Regions from separate parts of the Arthrobacter sp. UYEF3 genome, predicted to be linked through region 1. Evidence: predicted binding sites of a transcription regulator. Region 1 holds the regulator's gene; the other holds the start of a gene.
What was found. Region 1 encodes HspR, which represses chaperone genes until heat shock. Its sites were predicted from a motif close to AAGTTGAGTCNNNNNGACTCAACTT; they were not measured.

Region 1 (7,724 bases):
AGAAGTAGCCATGCCGCACCACGGTAACGAAGAAGAGCACAGCGCCTCCGGGGACCGCCGCGACGAGCAGCGGCAGGACGACAGCCAGAAGCCGGTGATCCACGATAACCGCAAGGTTGATCCGAAGACCGGTCAGGCACGCCACCCCGACCAGGAGCGCACCACCGCAGGGGAGCCGGAGTCCGGGGACGCACTGTCCCAGGCCGAAGACATCCTCAATAGCGTGGACGTCCCGGCGGCCGACTCGGTCGCCCAGGGGGTCAACGCCGCGGAGGCGGAGGAACTGAAAAACGACCTCCGCCGCCTGCAGGCAGAGTACGTCAACTACCGCAAGCGCGTCGAGCGTGACCGCGCCGTGGCGGGGGAGATGGCCGTCGTCGGCGTCCTGAACTCGCTGCTTCCGGTGCTGGACGACGTCGACGCCGCCCGGCAGCACGGCGACCTCGCGGAAGGCCCCTTCGCCTCGATCGCCGTAAAGCTGGAGAACGCGCTGAAGACCTACGGCCTGGTGCGTATCGACGAGACCGGCGTGGAGTTCGATCCCACGATCCACGAGGCCCTCATCCAGCAGCCCGGCCAGGACGTCGAAACCGACACTGTCAGCCAGGTCCTGCGCTCCGGCTACCGGGCCGGCGACCGGGTGCTCCGAGCAGCCCAGGTCATCGTGGCTGTACCGGCGTAACAACACGCCATCGAGATGACAGTTCGCGTCAGTGTTTCGCGGAAACATTGGCGTGAACTGTCATCTCGGCACACAGATTTGAAAGGAAACGCTATTGGCTAGCCAGGATTGGGTGGACAAGGACTTCTACAAGATCCTTGGTGTTGCCAAGGACGCTTCTGACGCTGACATCAAAAAGGCCTACCGGAAGCTGGCGCGGAAGCACCACCCGGACACTAACGCGGGGGACACTGCGTCGGAGAAGAAGTTTAAGGACATCTCCGAGGCCTATTCCGTGCTGTCCGACGCGGACGAGCGTCAGCAGTACGACGCCATCCGGGCGATGGGCGGCGGCGCGCGCTTCGCTCCCGGCAGCGCCGGCGGAGCAGGTGGCGGCGCCGGGTTCGAGGATCTCTTCGGCGGCCTCTTCACCGGCGGCGGTGGCCGCCACCCCGGCAGCTACAGCACGGCCGGCGGCATGCCGCCCGAATTCGCCGACCTTTTTGGCGGCGGCGGCCAGTCCTTCCAGCGTGCACCCCAAAAGGGCGCCGACCGCACCGCCGCGACCAGTATTTCCTTCGCCGGCTCCATCCGCGGCACCACCATCGGGCTGCGTGAGCCGGACGGCGAAGTGATCGACGTGCGCATCCCGGCCGGCATCAAGGACGGCCAAAAGGTCCGTGTCCGGGGCAAGGGACAGTATGGACCGGCCGGCAATGGCGACCTCATGGTCACGGTCGGCGTAAAGCCGCACGGCTTCTACACCCGCGACGGCGACAACCTGCGCATCCACGTCCCGGTCACGTTCGCCGAAGCCGCCCTGGGCGCCGACATCGAGGTCCCGACCATCGACGGCGAGAAGGTCAGGGTCCGCGTTCCGGCCGGCACCCCCGCCGGCCGGACCCTGCGAGTCAAGGGACGCGGCGTCAAGCACACCAAGGCCACCGGGGACTTGCTGGTCACCATCGACGTCGCGGTGCCGAAGAAGCTGAGCAAGGACGCCGAGGACGCTGTGAAGGCATTCGCGGCCGCCACCGCCGGCGAGGATGTCCGCGACGGCCTGGCAGCCAAGGCCCGGCTCTAGGAGTCCCGCCGTGGACATCGAGTTCGACCAGCCGATTTTCGTCATCTCCGTCGCCGCGGAACTGGCGGACATGCACCCGCAGACGCTGCGCCAGTATGACCGGCTCGGCATCGTCTCGCCCAGCCGGGCCCCCGGCAAGTCCCGGCGATACTCGCAACGGGACGTCAACCGGCTCCGCGAGGTGCAGCGCCTCTCCCAGGAGGGCGTCTCGCTGGAGGGCATCAAGCGGATCCTGCAGCTGGAAAACCAGGTTGCCGCGCTGCAGCGCCGGGTGGCCGAGCTGACCGAGGAAGTCGGCCGGCGCCGGCAACCGCTGGACTCCCGCATCTTCGCCGCGGGGGCAGCGGGCGACGTCGTCACACTGGCCCGCGGCCAGCGGCCCCGGGCCCGCTCGCAGGCTCTCGTGGTGTGGCGGCCGGGTGCGTTGGATAAGTAGGCCCTGCCGGCTGGGCCCTGCACAGACGGGGCCTTGGCCTGAGCCGCTTGAGGGGCATGGACTAGCATGATTAAGCAGGCCGCGCGCCACCGGGAGCCCCCTGCGCACGGCTGCCTATCCTTCCGGATCGGGGCCGCCTACGTCCCCGCACCCTGACGCCGGCCTACGTGGCCAACCGGAGGAGGACTTCATGGCTGAAGAAGCAAGTGCACGCCGTCCCGGGAACGGTCCCCCGAAAACGCTGATCCAACGGACGCTGCTCGGCGGCACCGACCGCCGCAACAACGTTCCGGACTTCGAGAACCGGCCGCCGATCTCCAGCCAAGAGCTCAGCAGGGGGCCGGCCGAACTGATCGAGGACCGCCGGCCCAAGGTCAACTGGCGCGTCTTCATCATCGCGTCGTGCATCATCATCACCTTCTCCGCCTGGGCCATGGTGACGCCGACAGGTGCCGCCGCGACCATGAAGAACGTGGTGGCGTGGATCGCCCAGAACCTTGGCTGGTTCTACGTCCTGACCGTTACCGTGGTGATCGTGTTCGTCCTCTGGGTCGCCTTTTCCAAGGAAGGTTCGGTCCGGCTCGGCCCCGACCACTCACGCCCGCAGTACAAGCTCTTCACCTGGGTGGCCATGCTCTTCGCCGCCGGCGTCGGGATCGACATGCTCTTCTTTTCCGTCACAGGACCCATCAGCCAATACATGAAGCCGCCGTCGGGACCGGGCCAGAGCCAGGCGTCAGCCCAGGACGCTGTGGTCTGGACCATGTTCCACTACGGCATTGCCGGTTGGGCCATGTACGCGCTGCTCGGCATGGCCATGGGCTATTTCGCTTACCGCTGGGGCATGCCGCTGTCCATCCGGGCAGCCCTGTATCCCCTGCTGGGCAAGCGCGTCCGCGGCGGGATCGGTGACACCATCGATATCCTCACCCTGGTGGGCACGGTCTTTGGCGTGGCCACGTCCATGGGCATCGGCGTGGTGTTGTTGAACGTCGGGTTCGCCCTGCTGTTCGGTCTGCAGCAAGGCCTGGGCCTGCAGATCGCCCTGGTGATCGTCGCCGTCGTGATGACCATCGCGGCGTGTACCTCCGGAGTCGACAAGGGGATCCGCTGGATCTCCGAACTGAACATCTGGAGCGCGGCCGCCATGCTGCTGTACATCCTGGTCACCGGCCAGACCTCCTTCCTGCTCAACGCCCTGGTAGAGAATATTGGCCGGTTCATTTTCACCCTCCCCGACCGCACCCTGCAGACCTTCGCCTACGAGGCGGGCGGCTCGGAGTGGATGGCCGGATGGACGCTGTTCTTTTGGGCCTTCTGGATGGCCTGGGGCCCGTTCGTGGGCCTGTTTCTGGCGCGCATCTCGCGCGGCCGTACCCTGCGCGAGTTCGTCATCGCCGCCATCACCGCCCCGGTGCTTTGCGACTTCCTGATCGTGAGCATCTTTGGCAACAGCGCCATGCATGAGGTCCTCAGCGGAAACACGGAGTTTGCCCAACTCGCCATAGCCAGCCCGGAACAGGGCTGGTACGCGCTCCTAAAGATGTTCCCCGGCGCCGGTTTCCTGATCGGCCTGGGTACCCTGTCCGGCCTGCTGTTCTACCTCACGAGCGCAAACTCTGGCGCCATGGTGATGTCCAACTTCTCCTCCTCGATCCCGGACCCGTCCCAGGACGGCGCCAAGTGGCTCCGCATTTTCTGGGCGGTGCTGACCGCGCTGCTGACCATTGCAATGCTGGTGGCCGGCGGCGTGACCACCATGGAATACGCCACGCTCATCTTCGCGCTGCCGGTGACCATCATCGCGTTCCTGGTGATGGCCTCCTTCTCCAAAGCCCTGCGGATGGAGCGCGCCGAACGCGAAGGCCACGTCCTGCGCCGCCAGGCGACTGCCGCGCATGGCGGGCTCGTGCCCGAACGCAGTTGGCGCCAACGGCTGGCCGGGATGCGCTCCTATCCGTCCAAGAAACAAGCAGCCCAGTTCATGGAGCGCGTGGCGCAGCCGGCCCTGGCCGACGTGGTCAGGGAGTTCAGCCAGCAGGGCTACCAGGCCACGCTGGACAGTATCCCGAACGAGGAGACCGGAATCTCCAGCCACCGGCTGCTGGTCATCATCCCGGACCACCGCAACTTCGACTACGAGGTCCAGGCACTGGAAGTACCGGTGCCCATGTTCGGCGGCCGCATGTCCCGCGAAACGGACGTCTACTACCGGGTGGAGGTGTTCACCCAGACAGGTTCCGAGGGCTACGACCTGATGGGGGTGACCCACCAGCAGATCATTGATGACGTCCTGGACCGCTACGAGGCGCACCTGGGCTTCCTGACGTACTCGAGCCAGCACGACTACGCCTCCGTACTCACGCCGCCGCCCGCACCCGCCACCGGCGCCATCGACAGGGTGGAGCCGGCGGAGGACGGCGGCCAGGAAAGTCCCGCCCCAAAGGACTGAAGCGGTCCGGCCGCACCGGCCGCGGTTCAGTCGTTGAACAGCCCGGCCAGGTCCTCCGCGGTCAGTGCCCCGCCCGACAGCGCGTCGCCCGCCATGACATCCGCGAACAACTGTGACTTTTTGGCCTTGAGCGCCATGACCTTCTCCTCGATGGTGTCCTTCGCGACCAGACGGTACACCATCACGTTGCGCGACTGGCCGATCCGGTGGGTGCGGTCCACGGCCTGCGCTTCCGAGGCCGGGTTCCACCACGGGTCCAGCAGGAACACATAGTCCGCCTCGGTCAGGTTCAGGCCGAAGCCGCCGGCCTTGAGGCTGATCAGGAAGACCGGCGCCGCGCCATTCTTGAACTCGTTGACGACGTCGGTGCGGTTGCGGGTGCTGCCGTCGAGGTAGCAGAACTCGATGTTTTCCTCGATCAGCCGCTCCCGGACCTTGCCGAGGAACCCGGTGAACTGGCTGAAGATCAGCGCCCGGTGGCCTTCCGCGACGAGGTCCTGCAACTGCTCGAACAACACGTCGAGTTTGCTCGAGCGCACCCCTGAGAGGGACGGGTCGATCAGCGACGGGTCGAGGCTGAGCTGCCGCAGCAGGGTCAGGGACTGGAAGATCGTGAAGCGGTTCTTGTTGACGTCCTCGATCAGGCCGAGAATCTTCTGCCGCTCGCGCTGCAAATGCGTCTGGTAGACCTTCTGGTGCCGCGGGTTGAGCACCACTTCGAGGATCTGTTCCTGCTTGGGCGGCAGGTCGTGGATGACTTGCTCCTTGGTGCGGCGCATCATGAGCGGGCGGACCCGGCGCCGGAGCTTGTCCAGCTGCGCCCGGTCCCCGTTCTTCTCGACCGGCTTCTGGTAATACTCGGCGAAGCGCTTGGGGCTGGAGAAGAGCCCCGGCGCCACGATCGAGGTCAGCGCCCAGAACTCCATCAGGTTGTTCTCCAGCGGCGTGCCGGTGACCGCCAGCTTGAAGTCGGCGGGCAGCTTGCGGGCGCACTGGTAGGCCTTGGACTGGTGGTTCTTCACGAATTGCGCCTCGTCCAGCACCAGGCCCGCCCAGGTCCGCGCGGCGTAGGCCTCGTAGTCGATCCGGAACAGCGCGTAAGAGGTGATCACGACGTCGGCCCCTGCCATCGCGTCGCCCGGCACCGAGCCGCTCTTGGCGAAGGTCTCGCTGATCGCCCGGACCTGAAGGCCCGGTGCGAAGCGTGCGGATTCGGCCTGCCAGTTGCCGACCACACTGGTGGGGGCTACGACCAAAAAAGGGGCAACTCCGGGGGCCCCGCCGGCGGCTGGCGCGGCGCCGACGGCGTCCGACCCGGCGGCCTTCCCTTCCGGCCCGGCGGCGGCAGGCGCGGCGTCCTTGGCGGCGCAGATCAGCGCCAGCGTCTGGACGGTCTTGCCCAGGCCCATGTCGTCGGCCAGCACTCCGCCCAGCCCGTGGCGGTAGAGGAAGCTCAGCCAGTTGAAACCTTCGAGCTGGTAGGGGCGCAGTTCCGCGTTGAGCGATGAAGGCAGCGGAAGACCGTTGACGCCGCCTTCGAGCAGGCCGCCGACCGCTTCCCGCCACGCGGCGGCCTGCTGGTCCACGATGCCCAGCTGGGCCAGCTCGTCCCAGAGCCCGGCCTGGAACCGGCTGATTTGCAGCGGCGCGTCCTTGTTGCCGGGGTTGTCCTGCAGGATGCGGGCTTCATCGATCAGGGCCCGCAGCTGGTGCAGCTCGGGCAGGTCCAGGGAGAAATATGCGCCGCTGGGCAGCAGCATGCGGGTCTGGCCGGCGGCGAGGGCGGAGAACAAGGCCGAGAAGGAGACCGGCTGGCCCTCGAGTGTGATGACGATGCCGAGGTCAAACCAGTCGCGGCTGTCGGTGGCTTTGGTGGAGATGGCGACCACCGGCGCTTCCTCGGCCTCCCGGTAGTCGGCAATGTCGCCGGCTGTGTCCACGGAGACGTCCGCAAGGTCGCGGAGCCGGGGGAGGACCTCCTCGGTAAAAGCCAAGGTGTCCAGGCCGGTGAGTTCCGCGGACGCCGCCAGCCGCGGTGTGCCCCAGCCTCCGGTGGCGGATTCGCCGAGCTTCGGCACCACGTCCCAGGGCTGGCCCACGGTTTCCAGGATGCGGGCTTCGGCGGCATCGTCGCGGTAGCCATGGTCGCCGGGGTGCCGCCACAGGGGCTGGGCCGTGACCAGGGTGCCGGCCTTGTAGTGCCACTCCCAGTGCAGCCGGACCCGGTGGTCGGCGCCGTAGTTGGCGAGCACGGAGAGGGTGGGCACGGCCAGGGCGGGCAGCTCGACCGAATCATCGGTGGCGGTCACCCGGGCGGTCTGCTTGAGCTTGGGATAGAACCCGGTCAGGAACCGGCCCTCATCCCGGGCAGGAATGTGCAGGGTGGTGCCGGCGGTGACGAACGTCAGGAGTTCGTCGCTCAGGCCGCCTTCCAGGGGCGCGAGGGTGATCGCGGCGTCAGCCGGGCCCACGCCGGGCAGCACGCCCGCGTCCGAGCTCACGAAAATCCCGTGGGCGGGGTGGCCGATCGTTCCGACCGAGGCCGGGTCGACCACCCCGCCGTCGACAGTGATGTTCGGCGCGAGCGCCAGCCCGCCGTCGTCGGACGTCTCCGCACCGAGACGGGTGAGGTTGAGGCCGACGGCGGCCGGTTCGTCGGCCAGCCGCACGGGTTCGTTGCCCCGCCCGTGCACCAGGGCCAGGCCGATCTTCCCGGCCTCGGCCAGTAAGCTCCACAGGTTCTTGCCGGCGTAGGTGTTCAGCCCCAGCCAAGGCGCGGTGCCGGCGTGCTGGCGGTTCGCCAGGGCGGTGTGCGAGGCGAGGAACTCCTGCATCCACTCCACGTGGGCTTCGTTGCATTCGCGACGGTAGTTCAGGTAGCTCAGGGTGTTCCAGGAAACGTCGCCCCGGATCCATTTGCCCTTGGAACCCATAATGACGGGCCGGGCCTTCAGCTGGCGCACGCTGCGCAGCGGATCGCGGCGTCCCGTGTAGGAGAAATGCGGGGCCGGTTCCTCCAGCTCAAACTGCAGGGCCAGCGGGACGCCGTTGCTGGACTTGGTAATCCCCGGCCGGGCGAGCAGCGGGCTGA
Region 2 (7,724 bases), on a different contig from region 1:
CTCGTAGCCCACGTAGCCGGGAGGGGCGCCGACGAGCCTGGCCACGGTGTGCTTCTCGGAGTACTCGGACATGTCGATCCGCACCATGGCCCGTTCATCGTCGAAGAGGAAATCGGCGAGGGATTTGGCCAGCTCGGTCTTGCCGACGCCGGTGGGGCCCAGGAACAGGAAGGAGCCGGTGGGCCGGTTGGGGTCGCTGATCCCGGCGCGGGCGCGGCGCACGGCGTCGGACACCGCGGTGACGGCCTTGCTCTGGCCGATCAGCCGCTCGCCCAGGACGTGTTCCATGTCCAGCAGCTTCTGGCTCTCGCCCTGCAGCATGCGACCCGCGGGGATGCCGGTCCACGCCGAGATCACCTCGGCAATGTCGTCCGCGGTGACCTGGTCTGCCACCATCTGCCCGGACTTGTCAGGCACAGCTTCCTCGGCCTCGGCCGCTGCCTTAAGTTCGCGCTCCAGAGCCGGGATTTCGCCGTAGAGGATCCGCGACGCCGTCTCGAGGTCACCCTCGCGCTCAGCTTTTTCCTCTGCGGACCGCAGTTCGTCCAGCTTGGCGCGCAGGTCGCCGGCGCGGTTCAGGCCGGCTTTCTCGGCTTCCCAGCGGGCGTTCAGCCCGGCCAGCTCTTCCTTCTTGTCGGCCATGTCGGCGCGCAGGGCCTCGAGCCGTTCCACCGAGGCCGGGTCCGTTTCGCCAGTCAGGGCCAGCTCCTCCATGGTCAGCCGGTCCACCTGGCGGCGCAGCTGGTCGATTTCCTCCGGCGCGGAGTCTATTTCCATCCGCAGCCGGGACGCGGCCTCGTCCACGAGGTCGATCGCCTTGTCCGGCAGCTGCCGGCCGGAAATGTACCTGTTGGACAGGGTCGCGGCGGCAACGAGCGCGGAATCGGAGATGGAGACCTTGTGGTGCGCCTCGTAGCGTTCCTTGAGTCCGCGCAGGATGCCGATGGTGTCATCCACGCTCGGCTCGCCGACGAAGACCTGCTGGAAACGGCGTTCCAGGGCAGGGTCCTTTTCGATGTTTTCGCGGTACTCGTCCAACGTGGTGGCACCGATCAGCCGGAGCTCGCCGCGGGCCAGCATGGGCTTGAGCATGTTGCCGGCGTCCATCGAGCTGTCCCCGGTGGCGCCGGCACCCACTACGGTGTGGATCTCGTCGATAAAGGTGACGATCTGACCCTCGGAGCTCTTGATCTCCTCCAGCACCGCCTTGAGCCGCTCCTCGAATTCTCCGCGGTATTTGGCGCCCGCCACCATCGAGGCCAGGTCCAGGGCGATCAGCGTCTTGCCGCGCAGGCTCTCCGGCACGTCACCGGCCACGATCCGCTGGGCCAAACCTTCGACGACGGCGGTCTTGCCGACGCCGGGTTCGCCGATGATCACCGGGTTGTTCTTGGTGCGGCGGCTCAGCACCTGGATGATGCGGCGGATCTCGGCGTCGCGCCCGATCACCGGGTCCAGCTTGCCGGAACGGGCGATCGCTGTCAGGTCGGTGCCGAACTTCTCCAGCGACTGGAAGGTGTTCTCCGGGTCGGCATTGTCCACCTTGCGGTCGCCGCGGACGCCGGGCAGCGCCGCGAGCAACGCCTCATGCGAGGCGCCCGCTTCGCGCAGCAGCCGCCCGACGCCGTCATTTCCGGACGCAAGGCCGAGCAGCAGGTGTTCGGTGGAGACGAAGGAGTCGCCGAGGCGCTCCGCCTCATTCTGTGCGTTCTTGATGGCCTGCATCGCCGTGCGCGAAAGCTGGGCCTGCTGGACGGAACTGCCCGAGCCGGACGGCAGTGCCTTGATCGCGGAGCTCGCCTGGACACTGACGGCATCCGGGTCGGTGCCGGTGGCGCGGAGGAGTGCGACAGCGACCCCCTCGCGCTGGTCCATCAGCGCCTTGAGCAGATGCGCCGGTTCCAGCTGCGGGTTGCCGGCCGTCGAGGCGTTCATGGCGGCTGCCGAAAGAGCCTCCTGGCTCTTGGTGGTGAATTTGGTGTCCAAAGAGAGCTCCTTCCGGAATAAGACTGACGTCAAGGTTGAGTCTATCCCGCTCAACTTTGAATTTTGCCCCGTTGGTTCCATGTTTGCCCACGGCGAAACTGCTGTCTAGGGCCGGCGCCTGCGGGGCTTCGCATACCGGCGCAGGCACCCTCGGACCACAGCCGCCACTGGACATGCTCATTCTTCGCGCCGACGACGGAGAGGGCCACCCGGCATGCCCTCCTTCCCGCCGACCATTGGACATACTCCGAACATGTCCACTCCCGACGCTTCGCACTGGACATACTCCCTGGCATGTATGGCTGCGAACAATGGGCATGCTCTCCCCTGCCTTTGACCTCGGGGCATAGTTCCAATATGTCCACTGTCCCAGGCTAGGACGGGGCACGTCCCCTGGTCAGCCCACGGCCCGGAGCAGGCCCATAAATGCGATGGCCGCCGGTCCACGGCAACCTGTGCGGCCGCGCGGACGACGTCGCCGGCGGCCCGGGGCCAAGCGGCCACGGACACTCCAGTCCTGATGGCGTCGGCTCGCCGTTGGCGTGCAAAATCGGACATGCCCTCCCCTCGAGCCGACCATTGGACATACTCCGAACATGTCCACTCCCGACGCTTCGCACTGGACATACTCCCTGGCACGTATGGCTGCGAACAATGGGCATGCTCTCCCCTGCCTTGGACCTCGGGGCATAGTTCCAATATGTCCACTGCCGGGATTTTGGGCTGGGCATGTCCCCTCGGGCCGCTCGGCAACAATGGGCATGTCCCCTCGGGCTGCTCGGCAACAATGGGCATGTCCCCTCGGGCTGCTCGGCAACACGGGGCATGTCCGAGTCCGGCCCGACCGACGGGCATGTCCCGTACAAAGACGCGATCCGGCGGTCGGGTCCCCCAAGGAACCGGCCGCCGGATCGAATAATGGCTACGGGAATAGTCTGTCATAAGTTTGACAAGATTGTCACATGATATGTGGGCGCAGCGCTCCGGACCTCGCTAATCTGGGACCCATGAATGAGACTTCGGCCGCAGAGCACACCGCCGGCAGCGTTTTCCTGGACAAGGAGCACCCCGCCGCGTGGCGCGCGCTCAACGGCCTGGGCCTAAAAGCCAAGGAAGCGGCCACGGACGCGGGGCTGGACCTGACGCTGATCGAACTGCTGAACGTGCGCATCTCGCAGATCAACGGCTGCGCTTTCTGCCTGGACATGCACGTGGCCGATGCCGTGAAGAACGGCGAATCGCCCCAGCGGCTGGCCGTCCTCCCCGCCTGGCGTGATACGACCCTCTTCACCGAGAAGGAACGTGCCGCCCTGACCCTGGCCGAGGCGATCACCGGCATCTCCGACGTCGTGGCCCGTGAACGCGAAGGAGGCCATGCCCGCAAGCACCTCAGCGATGCCGAATTCTCCGCGGTCAGCTGGCTCGCCATCACGATGAACGCGTTCAACCGGGTGTCAATCGTCAGCCAGCACCCGGTGCGCAAAAAGGACCAGGGCTAGCCGGACCAGCCGGGCACCAGCGCAAGCCCGGACGCGGTCCCGGCAACGCCCGGCCCTACGCCGGGTAGATCGACACGGCGGCCGCCTTGACCACGAAGTAGGCCCGCACCCCCGGTGCCAGACCGAGGTCTGCCGACGCTGCGGGCGTGACATCCGCGGACAGTTCCCCGGCCCGCACCCGGATCTGGTCGCCGTGCGGTTCCAGATCCGTGACGGTCACCGGGAACGAGTTGCGCGGGCTGCCGTGCGCCTCGCTGAGGAAGACGGAGACGGCCGACGGCGGGAAGGCGGCCACGCCGCTCTGGCCGGTTACCGGCGGGTCCTCGTGCCGGCCGGCGAATTCGAGGCCGGCGGCCGTGCGGAGTCCGCCCGGGATGACGGTACCGGCCACAAGGTTCAGCCCCGCCAGCCCGGCGGCGAAGCGGCTGCGGGGCCTTTGGAGCACGTCCCGGGTGGGGCCTTCTTCGGTGATCCGGCCTTCCTCCATCACGATCACGCGGTCCGCGAGCATGTAGGCGTCCAGGACATCGTGCGTGACCATGATGGCGCGGCGACCGGCCAGGACCCGCTTCAGCAACCGCCGCAGCAGCGGGGCCGCGTGGACGTCCAGGGCGGCCATCGGCTCGTCCAGCAGCAGCAGTTCCGGGTCGGCGGCCAGCGCCCGGGCCACCGCCACCCGCTGGGCCTGGCCGCCGGAGAGTTCCCCGGGGCGCCTCCCGGCCAGCTCTGAGGCGTCGACCTCGGCCAGCCAGTGCCGGGCGGCTGCCCTCGCCGGCCCCTTGGCCACCCCGGCGCTCCGTGGCCCGAAGGCAACGTTTTCCAGTGCGGTCAGATGCGGGAACAGCAACGGTTCCTGGGCCAGCAGGGAGGTGCCGCGTCGGTGCGGGGCGGTCCAGGCGTTCCGCCCGGGCCCCAGCTCGAAGAGGATGCGGCCGTCAACTTCCGCCCGGCCTGTATCCGGGCGGAGCAGGCCTGCGGTGACGGCGAGCAGGGTCGATTTCCCGGCGCCGTTGGGCCCGAGCACCGCCAGCGTCTCTCCGGCGCCCAGGCTCAGCGAAACATCCAGCCCGCGTGCGGCGACCGCCGCCTTAAGCGTGAACGTCATGATCCCCGCCGCGTGTTCGCGGGCTGGCCCGGGGGGCGGCCGGAGCGGCTGGCCGCGGGGCCGGCGGACGGCGCCGGGCCCCGGTAGCTGAGCCCGACGACGACGACCGCCACGGCGACGAGCAGCAGCGACAGTGCCACGGCGGCGTCGGCGTCGGTCTCGCGCTGCAGGTAGATTTCCAGCGGCAAGGTGCGGGTTACCCCCTGGAGGCTGCCGGCGAAGGTGAGGGTGGCGCCGAATTCGCCGAGGCTGCGGGCGAAGGAGAGGACGGCCCCGGAGGCGAGGCCCGGCAGCACCAGCGGGACGGTGACGCGGCGCAGCACCGTGCTGGGACGGGCGCCGAGGGTTGCCGCCACGGCCTCGTACCGGCTTCCGGCGGAGCGCAGGGCGCCTTCGAGGCTGACAACCAGGAACGGCAGCGCGACGAAGGTCTGGGCGAGCACCACTGCCGTCGTCGAGAACGCGATCTGGATGCCGGCGACTTCGAGGCTCCGGCCCAGCAGGCCTTGCCGGCCGAACGTGTAGAGCAGCGCGATGCCGCCCACCACCGGAGGCAGCACCAGCGGCAGCAGCACGAAGGAGCGCAGGAGCCGCTGGCCCGGAAAAGCACCCCGCGCCAGAACCAAGGCCAGCGGAACGCCGAGCAGTACACAGAGTACGGTGCTCGCCGCCGCCGTGCGCAGACTCAGCCCCAGGGCCGTAAGCGAAGCCTCCGAGGTGACCAAGGGGATGAAATCCGGCCAGTTGACCCGGGCCACCATGGCAGCGAGCGGCAGCAGGACGAACAGGGCCCCGGCCGCGGCAATGACCAGCACCCAGCGCGGAATCCCGCTGTACGCTCCCGCCCGCCGGTGGTTCACCGTGCCCTACGGGGTGCCGAAGCCGGCATCGGCCAGGACTTTCTTGCCCGCCGGACCCGTGACTGCCGCAATGAAGGCCGCGGCCAGCTCCTTGTTCTTGCTGCTCCGCACGGCGGTGATGGGGTACGTGTTCACGGCCTTGGCTGCCCGGGCGAAGGGAATCTCCTTCACCTTGTCCCCGGCCGCCCTGACGTCCGTGACGTAGACCAGCCCGGCGTCGGCCTCTCCGGACCTGACCTTGCCCAGCACGTCGGTCACGGACGACTCTTCACTCACCGGTTTCAGGGTGGTGCCGGTTTCCTTCTCGATCGTCTTCGTGGCGGCGCCGCACGGAACCTGGCTTGCACAGATGACTACCTTCACACCAGGCTTGGCCAGGTCCGCAAAGGAGCCGACCGACGCCGGGTTGGCCGGGGGCACCGCGATCGTCAGCACGTTGGTGGCGAAGTCTGCCGGGGATCCCTCCACCAGGGACGCGTCGGAGAGCTTGGTCATATTCTTGGTATCGGCTGAGGCAAAAACGTCGGCGGGCGCCCCCTGGCTGATCTGGGTGACGAGGTCCGAGGATCCGGCGAAGCTGAGCGCTATCTTGGTTCCCGGGTGGCCGGCCTCGAAATCAGCGGCAAGCTTGGTGAAGGTGGACTTGAGCGAAGCCGCGGCAAACACCGTGATGGTTCCCGTGGGTTGGGTGCCCTCCGACGTGCCGGCAGCCGGCGGGCCGCCCGTGGCGGCGGGCGTACCGGTGCCGCACCCGTTGATGCCCACGGCCAGGACGACGACGGTGAGAAGGAAATGCGCGAGCCGCGTGCGTGGGATTCTCATATGACGCTTTTTCCCTTCGAAGTTTCGATGATCACGGTGGTGGCTTTGACGACGGCGGTGGCCACGGAGCCGAGCTCCAGGCCGAGTTCACGGACGGCCTCGCTGCTCATCAGGGAGACCACCCGGAACGGGCCGCACTGGAGTTCCACCTGGGCCATGACGGTGTCGGCGGTGATCGCCGTGACCAGTCCGACGAAGCGGTTCCGGGCCGAGCTCCCGGCGCGGGCCGGGTCATCCGGAAGTTTCGCCTGCTCCCGGGCCAGAGTGGCAAGTTCGAGTCCGTCCACCGTAAGCCGGCCGGACTCATCCTTGAGCGGCGTGAGGCTTCCGTTCTCGGTCCAGCGCCGGACAGTGTCGTCGCTGACGCCGAGGAAGCGGGCGGCTTCGGAGACGCGGAAACTAGGCATACAGACACTGTAACCCGCATTTGCGGAGTTTTTAGAGCTATCATCCCCGAGAATCGGCATTCCGTAAGATCGTCATTGCACCCGCGGCCTCGTAGACTTCCAGCATGGCCGTGTACCTCGATCCGCCGCTGTGGCCCGCCCATGGAACGCACTTTTCGCACCTCGTCTCCGACACCTCCCTCGAGGAACTGCATGCCTTCGCGCGGGCTGCAGGCATTCCCGAGCGCGCATTCGACGGCGACCATTACGACGTGGCTGAAGCCCGCTACTCCGACCTGGTGGCTACCGGTGCCGTCCCGGTCGAGGGCCGGGTCCTGGTGCGCAAGCTGATCGCGAGCGGGCTGCGGATCCCGGCCCGGCGTCGCAGCGGCTCGCTGAAACTGCCGCTGCTGAACCGTTGGAACGACGTCCTCCCCGGCCACGACGCGCTCTTCCTGGACCTGCTGGACCGCTGGGGCGAGGAGCACCGCAAGTACCACGGCCGCACCCATCTGCTTGCCGTGCTGGAGGCCCTCGACCGGCTGAGCGCACCGGGCCGTCCGCCCCGGACCGTGCTGCTCGCGGCTTGGTTCCACGATGCCGTCTACCGCGGCATTGCAGGCGAGGATGAGGAGGAGTCGGCCCGGCTGGCGGAGGAGCGGCTGGTGCAGGCCGGCCTGCCTGCGGACGAGGTCGACGAGGCAGCCCGGCTGGTGCGGATGACGGCGGACCACCGGCCGGATCCCGGCGACGGGGCCGCCGCCCTGCTCAGCGACGCGGACCTGTCCGTCCTGGGCGGGGAACCAGCCGCCTACTCCCGCTACCTCGCGGCTGTCCGCGAAGACTTCGCTCACATCGGCGACGCCGATTTCGCTGCGGGACGCGCCGCCGTCGTCCGCCAACTGCTGGAGCTGGACCCGCTCTTCCACACTGCGCGCGGCCGCGAACTGTGGCAGGACGCGGCCTGGCGGAACCTGCGGGCCGAAATCGCCTGAGCTGAGCCGGTCCGGCGTCTCTTAGCCTTGATCCACCGATGTTGATCGGGGCGCCGACGGCGATTTAAACC

Region 2: clpB (ATP-dependent chaperone ClpB) is a predicted target of HspR. The motif match lies at 2,019-2,043, and genes of this name have one in related genera.

The regions. Positions count from the first base shown of each region.
Region 1 is NZ_JBEPNK010000027.1:25,036-32,759, reverse strand. It holds gene dnaK (molecular chaperone DnaK) at 1-8, shown strand, start outside; gene ABIB14_RS15875 (nucleotide exchange factor GrpE) at 11-682, shown strand; gene ABIB14_RS15870 (DnaJ C-terminal domain-containing protein) at 777-1,745, shown strand; gene ABIB14_RS15865 (heat shock protein transcriptional repressor HspR) at 1,756-2,181, shown strand; gene betT (choline BCCT transporter BetT) at 2,372-4,633, shown strand; gene ABIB14_RS15855 (DEAD/DEAH box helicase) at 4,660-7,724, opposite strand, start outside.
Region 2 is NZ_JBEPNK010000031.1:45-7,768, reverse strand. It holds gene clpB (ATP-dependent chaperone ClpB) at 1-1,986, opposite strand, end outside; gene ABIB14_RS16665 (carboxymuconolactone decarboxylase family protein) at 2,994-3,485, shown strand; gene ABIB14_RS16660 (sulfate/molybdate ABC transporter ATP-binding protein) at 3,541-4,590, opposite strand; gene ABIB14_RS16655 (ABC transporter permease) at 4,587-5,450, opposite strand; gene modA (molybdate ABC transporter substrate-binding protein) at 5,457-6,272, opposite strand; gene ABIB14_RS16645 (TOBE domain-containing protein) at 6,269-6,679, opposite strand; gene ABIB14_RS16640 (DUF4031 domain-containing protein) at 6,784-7,653, shown strand.